Linked DNA regions of Variovorax terrae. The protein of the gene in region 1 interacts with the protein of each later gene in a pairwise test. Links are inferred from orthologs where the notes say so. Each region holds a gene or a part of one and is shown on either strand. Other genes may lie near its edges. The genes, in order: MMF98_RS10190 and MMF98_RS08420.

What was found.
Region 2: the proteins of MMF98_RS10190 (region 1) and MMF98_RS08420 interact in binary tests that used the Escherichia coli proteins (3 or more experiments, as listed by UniProt). The link is inferred for Variovorax terrae from one-to-one orthologs.

The regions. Positions count from the first base shown.
Region 1 is NZ_JALGBI010000001.1:2,158,188-2,161,918, reverse strand. The notes cover bases 207-3,626. They hold MMF98_RS10190 (2-oxoglutarate dehydrogenase E1 component), read left to right. Parts: upstream 207-555; coding sequence 556-3,426; downstream 3,427-3,626. Other genes in these bases: odhB (2-oxoglutarate dehydrogenase complex dihydrolipoyllysine-residue succinyltransferase), read left to right, coding at 3,478-3,626; soxB (thiosulfohydrolase SoxB), read left to right, coding at 207-355. Outside these bases: more of soxB, read left to right, coding at 1-206; more of odhB, read left to right, coding at 3,627-3,731. UniProt on the Escherichia coli protein: E1 component of the 2-oxoglutarate dehydrogenase (OGDH) complex which catalyzes the decarboxylation of 2-oxoglutarate, the first step in the conversion of 2-oxoglutarate to succinyl-CoA and CO(2).
Region 2 is NZ_JALGBI010000001.1:1,773,107-1,776,354, reverse strand. Bases 244-3,180 are described here. They hold MMF98_RS08420 (ABC-F family ATP-binding cassette domain-containing protein), read left to right. Parts: upstream 244-657; coding sequence 658-2,703; downstream 2,704-3,180. Other genes in these bases: MMF98_RS08415 (hypothetical protein), read left to right, coding at 2,794-3,180; MMF98_RS08425 (AIR synthase related protein), read left to right, coding at 244-533. In the rest of the region: more of MMF98_RS08425, read left to right, coding at 1-243; more of MMF98_RS08415, read left to right, coding at 3,181-3,248. UniProt on the Escherichia coli protein: Genetic data indicate it may be involved in ribosome assembly or function.

The DNA.
Region 1 (3,731 bases):
CGAGACGATCAAGACCATTCTGGAAGACGTGGCCGACAACCTCTTCAACCCCGATCCCTACTACCAGCAGGGTGGCGACATGGTGCGCGTGGGGGGCCTGAGCTACACCTGCGACCCCAACGCCAGAATGGGTTCCCGCATCCAGGGCATGCGCCTGGGCGGCCAGCCGATCGAGGCCGGCAAGACCTACAAGGTGGCAGGCTGGGCGCCGGTCAACGAAGCCAGCAAGAACGCCGGGCCGCCGGTATGGGACGTGGTCGAAACCTGGCTGAAGGCGCACAAGACGGTCAAGCCGCTGCGGCTGAACAATCCCCAGCTGCTGGGCGTGGACGGCAATCCGGGCCTGGCCGCCTGACGCCGATCGGCCCGGAACCGGCGTTCCAGCACCAAAAGCGAACGGGCGTTCCATTCGTGGCCATCGATTCGGTGGCACAATCCTGCCTGTACTTAGGCCCTTCCCCAGCCACAGTCGCATCCGCCAATCGGTTCAGCCGTGTCGCGGAAGGTTTCTCAACCAGCTAATGTTTCCCGAAGGGAAACGGAGGTCAGCGCAACATGAGTGAGACAAATTCTGTCTACACCGCCTATCAAGGCAATTCGTATCTCTTCGGCGGCAACGCGCCGTATGTCGAGGAGATGTACGAGAACTATCTAGCCAACCCGGGCAGCGTGCCCGACAACTGGCGCGACTACTTCGACGCCCTGCAGCATGTGCCCGCCGTGGACGGCAGCAATGCCAAGGACGTGCCCCACCTGCCGGTCATCAACGCATTCGCCGAGCGCGCCAAGCAGGGCATGACCCGCGTGGTGGAGGCCAGCGGCGCAGACTCCGAGCTGGGGCGCAAGCGCACCGCGGTGCAGCAGCTGATCGCCGCCTACCGCAACGTGGGCGTGCGCTGGGCCGACCTGGACCCGCTCAAGCGCACCGAGCGCGAAAAGATTCCCGAACTGGAGCCCTCGTTCTACGGCTTCAGCGATGCCGACCAGGAAACCGTGTTCAACACCAGCAACACGTTCTTCGGCAAGGACACCATGTCCCTGCGCGACCTGATGAACGCGCTGCGCGAGACCTACTGCGGCACCATCGGTGCCGAGTACATGTACACCACCGACCAGAACCAGAAGCGCTGGTGGCAGCAGAAGCTTGAGGCGGTGCGCAGCAAGCCCAACCTGTCGGCCGACAAGAAGAAGCACATCCTGGACCGCCTGACGGCCGCCGAAGGCCTGGAGCGCTTCCTGCACACCAAGTATGTCGGGCAAAAGCGCTTCTCGCTCGAAGGCGGCGAGAGCTTCATCGCCTCGATGGATGAGCTGATCCAGGATGCCGGCGCCCGTGGCGTGCAGGAAATCGTGATCGGCATGGCCCACCGCGGCCGCCTGAACGTGCTGGTGAACTCGCTGGGCAAGATGCCCGCCGACCTGTTCGCCGAGTTCGACCACACGGCGCCCGAAGAGCTGCCCAGCGGCGACGTCAAGTACCACCAGGGTTTCAGCTCCGACGTCACCACCAGCGGCGGGCCGGTGCACCTGAGCCTGGCCTTCAACCCCTCGCACCTGGAAATCGTGAACCCGGTGGTCGAAGGCTCGGTGCGCGCGCGCATGGACCGCCGCGCCGACCCGCAAGGCAAGCAGGTGCTGCCCGTGTTGGTGCACGGCGACGCCGCCTTCGCCGGCCAGGGCGTGATCATGGAAACCCTGGCGCTGGCCGAAACGCGCGGCTACTTCACCGGCGGCACGGTGCACATCGTCATCAACAACCAGATCGGCTTCACCACCTCCGATCCGCGCGACAGCCGCTCCACGCTGTACTGCACCGACGTGGTCAAGATGATCGAGGCGCCGGTGCTGCACGTCAACGGCGACGATCCCGAAGCGGTGGTGCTGGCGACCCAGCTCGCGCTCGAGTTCCGCATGGAGTTCCGCAAGGACGTGGTGCTCGACATCATCTGCTTCCGCAAGCTGGGCCACAACGAGCAGGACACGCCGGCGCTGACCCAGCCGCTGATGTACAAGAAGATCGCGGCGCACCCCGGCACGCGCAAGCTGTACGCCGACAAGCTGGCCGCGCAGGGCCTGGGCGCCACGCTGGGCGACGACATGGTCAAGGCCTACCGCGCCGCGATGGATGCCGGCAAGCACACGGTGGACCCGGTGCTGACCAACTTCAAGAGCAAGTACGCGGTCGACTGGAGCCCGTTCCTCGGCAAGAAGTGGACCGATGCGGGCGACACCGCGATCCCGCTGGCCGAGTGGAAGCGCCTGGCCGAGAAGATCACGACCATTCCCGCCTCCGTGACGCCGCACCAGCTCGTCAAGAAGGTCTATGACGATCGTGCGGCCATGGGCCGCGGCGACATGCCGGTGGACTGGGGCATGGGCGAGCACATGGCCTTCGCCTCGCTGGTGGCCAGCGGCTACCCGGTGCGCCTGTCGGGCGAAGACTGCGGGCGCGGCACCTTCACGCACCGCCATGCCGTCATCCATGACCAGAAGCGCGAGAAGTGGGACATCGGCACCTACACACCGCTGCAGAACGTGGCCGACAACCAGGCCCCGTTCGTCGTGATCGACTCCATCCTGTCCGAAGAGGCGGTGCTGGGCTTCGAGTACGGCTACGCGTCCAACGACCCGAACACGCTGGTGATCTGGGAAGCGCAGTTCGGCGATTTCGCCAACGGCGCGCAGGTCGTGATCGACCAGTTCATCGCTTCGGGCGAGGTGAAGTGGGGCCGCGTCAACGGCATCACGCTGATGCTGCCGCACGGCTACGAAGGCCAGGGCCCGGAGCACAGCTCGGCGCGCCTGGAGCGCTTCATGCAGCTGTCGGCCGACACCAACATGCAGGTGGTGCAGCCCACCACGGCCAGCCAGATCTTCCACGTGCTGCGCCGCCAGATGGTGCGCAGCCTGCGCAAGCCGCTGATCATCATGACCCCGAAGTCGCTGCTGCGCAACAAGGACGCGACCTCGCCGCTGTCCGAGTTCACCAAGGGCGGCTTCCAGACCGTGATTCCGGAGCACAAGGAGCTCAAGGCCGACAAGGTCAAGCGCGTCATCGCCTGCTCGGGCAAGGTCTATTACGACCTGGCCAAGAAGCGCGAGGAAAAAGACTTCGACGACACGGCCATCATCCGCGTCGAGCAGCTCTATCCGTTCCCGCACAAGGCTTTCGCGAGCGAACTCAAGAAGTATCCGAATGCCACCGAAGTGGTCTGGTGCCAGGACGAGCCGCAGAACCAGGGCGCCTGGTTCTTCGTGCAGCACTACATCCACGAGAACATGCTCGAAGGCCAGAAGCTCGGCTACTCGGGCCGCGCCGCGTCGGCATCGCCCGCCGTCGGCTACTCGCATCTGCACCAGGAGCAGCAGAAGGCGCTGGTGGACGGCGCCTTCGGCAAGCTCAAGGGTTTCGTGCTGACCAAGTAAGGCCGGCCCCCGCACACAGAACACATAGATACAGATACGGAAAGAATTCAAATGGCTATCGTAGAAGTCAAAGTTCCCCAGTTGTCCGAGTCCGTTGCCGAAGCCACGATGCTGCAATGGAAGAAGAAGGCCGGCGAGGCCGTGGCGGTCGATGAAATCCTGATCGAGATCGAAACCGACAAGGTCGTGCTCGAAGTGCCGGCGCCGGCCGCCGGCGTGCTGGCCGAGATCGTGGTGGCCGATGGCGGCACCGTCGTCGCCGAGCAGCTGATCGCGAAGATCGACACCGAAGGCAAGGCCGGCGC
Region 2 (3,248 bases), 390 kb from region 1 along the record:
ACGCCATCGTGTTCCTGGCCGCCAGCGGCATCCACGCCAACGGCCTGTCGCTGGCGCGCAAGCTGGCCGAGCGCCTGCCCCAGGGCTACCTCACCGACATCGGCAACGGCCAGAGCTACGGCGAGGCGCTCTTGGCGCCCACCGCGCTGTACTCGCCCGTGACCGAGGCGCTGGCCGCGGCCGGCATCGTGCCGCACTACAGCGCCAACGTCACCGGCCACGGCTGGCGCAAGCTGATGCGCCACCCCAAGGCCCTGACCTACCGCATCACCGCCGTGCCCGACAAGACGCCGGTGCTGGCCTTCATGCAGCGCGAATGCGCGCTCGACGACCACGAGGCCTACGGCACGCTCAACATGGGCGCGGGTTTCGCGCTGTACCTGGCGGCCGATCAGGCCGCGCGCGCCGTCGAGATCGCGCAGGGCCTGGGCGTCGCGGCCCTGGTGGCCGGCCATGTCGAGGAAGGCCCCAAGCGCGTGCTGATCGATCCGCTGGGCGTGGCGTTCGGCGGCGACGAATTAAGGCTTCGCTAACCCCCAGGCTCCGCTGCGCTGCGCCTCCCCCCTTGCAGGGGGCAACACCAGCGGACCGGCGAAGCCGGTTCCGCGGTGTTTCTGGGGCCTAACCCGCCCCTGAATTTTTGATTGCATTGGTTCCATGATCACCCTCAGAAACGTCATCCTGCGCCGCAGCGCCAAAGTGCTGCTCGACGGCGCCTCGGTCACCATCAACCCCGGCGAGAAGGTCGGGCTGGTGGGCCGCAACGGCGCGGGCAAGTCCACGCTGTTCGCGCTGCTCAACGGCTCGCTGCACGAGGACGGCGGCGACTTCTCCATCCCCAAGCAGTGGCGCATGGCGCAGGTGGAGCAGAACATGCCCGAGACCGAGGCCTCGGCCACCGACTTCGTGCTCGGCGGCGATACGCGCCTGGCCGACCTGCGCGAAGCCCTGGCCGCGGTCGAGGCCAGCCATGAAGCCAACCCTGACGATCCCGAGGTCGGCATGGCCCTGGCCCATGCCTACACCGACCTGGCCGACGCCGGCGAGCACGACGCCGTGCCGCGTGCCCAGGCGCTGATCCTGGGCCTGGGCTTCAAGCCGCACGAGCTCGACCTCCCCGTCAACAGCTTCTCGGGCGGCTGGCGCATGCGCCTGCAACTCGCGCGCGCGCTGATGTGCCCGAGCGACCTGCTGCTGCTGGACGAACCCACCAACCACCTGGACCTCGACGCCCTGGTCTGGCTCGAAGCCTGGCTGCAGAAGTACCCGGGCACGATGATCGTGATCAGCCATGACCGCGAGTTCCTCGATGCGGTAACCGATGTCACCCTGCACATCGAGCACGCCAAGCTCACGCGCTACGGCGGCAACTACAGCAAGTTCGAAGACATGCGCGCGCTGCAGATGGAGCAGCAGCAGCAGGCCTTCGCCAAGCAGCAGGACAAGATCGCCCACCTGCAGAAGTTCATTGACCGCTTCAAGGCCAAGGCCAGCAAGGCCAAGCAGGCGCAAAGCCGCGTCAAGGCGCTGGAGCGCATGGAGAAGGTGGCGCCGCTGCTGGCCGAGGCCGACTTCACTTTCGAATTCAAGGAGCCGCTGAACCTGCCCAACCCGATGCTGTCGATCAGCGATGCGGCCGTGGGCTACCGGGTCGAGGACGAGGCCCCCAAGGTCATCGTGCGCGGCATCAACCGCTCGGTGCTCGCGGGCCAGCGCATCGGCATCCTCGGCGCCAACGGCCAGGGCAAGTCCACGCTGGTGAAAACCATCGCGGGCGACATCCCGCTGATCAGCGGCACCGTCACCCAGGGCAAGGGCCTGTCGATCGGCTACTTCGCGCAGCAGGAACTCGACGTGCTGCGCCCGCAGGACACGCCGCTGGAGCACATGGTGCGGCTGGCGCGCGAGGTGACTGCGGCCGGCGGCCCGGCCTCGCGCGAATCGGCGCGCGAGCAGGACCTGCGCGGCTTCCTGGGCGGCTTCAACTTCAGCGGCGACATGGTCAAGCAGGCCGTGGGCACCATGAGCGGCGGCGAGAAGGCGCGCCTGGTACTGTGCATGATGGTCTGGCAGCGCCCCAACCTGCTGCTGCTGGACGAGCCCACCAACCACCTGGACCTGGCCACCCGCGAAGCCCTGAGCGTGGCGCTCAACGAGTTCGAAGGCACGCTGATGCTGGTCAGCCACGACCGCGCGCTGCTGCGCGCCGTCTGCGACGAGTTCTGGCTGGTCGGCCGCGGCATCGTCAAGGACTTCGACGGCGACCTCGACGACTACCAGCGCTACCTGCTCGACGAGGCCCGGCGCCTGCGCGACGAGGCCCGCGAGGCGGTGCGGGAAGCGGCCCGCCAGGACGAGCCGGCCGCTATCAAATCAGTAGCGCCCGTTGAGCCGCCGACGCGGACATCGGCCGCTTTTTCCCCTGAAAACTCGGCTCAGCAGCGCAAGCAGGAGGCCCAGCGCCGCCAGCAGGCCGCGGAGCGCTCGAAACCGTTCAAGCGCGAGCTTGAGCAGGCTGAGGCGCGCATGGCCGCCCTGAACAGCGAGAAAGCCGCCCTCGAAACCAGGCTCGCGGCGTCGCCCACCCCCGCCGACATTGCCGAAGCCGGCAAGCGGCTCAAGGCCGTGGGCGAGGAGCTCCAAGCACTGGAAGAGCGCTGGCTCGAACTCGGCGAGCTGATCGAGCAAGCCAACGTGGCTTGAGGGCCTGCCGATGCCGCTGGAGTCCCCACTCCACCGGGCGGCTGTGACTCGCGCTACAGTGGCCTGTCAACGCGAAAGGAGCCACCCCTCATGCCCACCGCTTTGCAACTGGCCGAAGGCCATGAAGCCCTGATCGCCGCCGTGCGCCGCAGCCGCAAGCTGCTGCACCGCCGCGCCCTGGTGGCCGGCGTGGCGAGCACCCTGCCGGTGCCGGGGCTCGACTGGGCCGTGGACGCCGCGCTGCTGTCGCGGCTGATCCCGGAGATCAATGCCGAGTTCGGCCTCACGCCCGGCCAGATCGACCGCCTCACCCCCCACAAGCGCGAGCAGATCCAGAAGGCCACGGCCCTGGTCGGCTCGGTGCTGATCGGCAAGTTCATCAGCCGCGACCTCATCCTCAAGGCCGCGCAGGCCGTCGGCATGCGCCTGACGGTGCAGCAGGCCAGCAAGTACGTGCCGCTGGCGGGCCAGGCCCTCTCGGCCGTGATCGGCTACACCGCCATCCGCTACCTGGGCGAAGAGCACCTCAAGGATTGCGTGCGCGT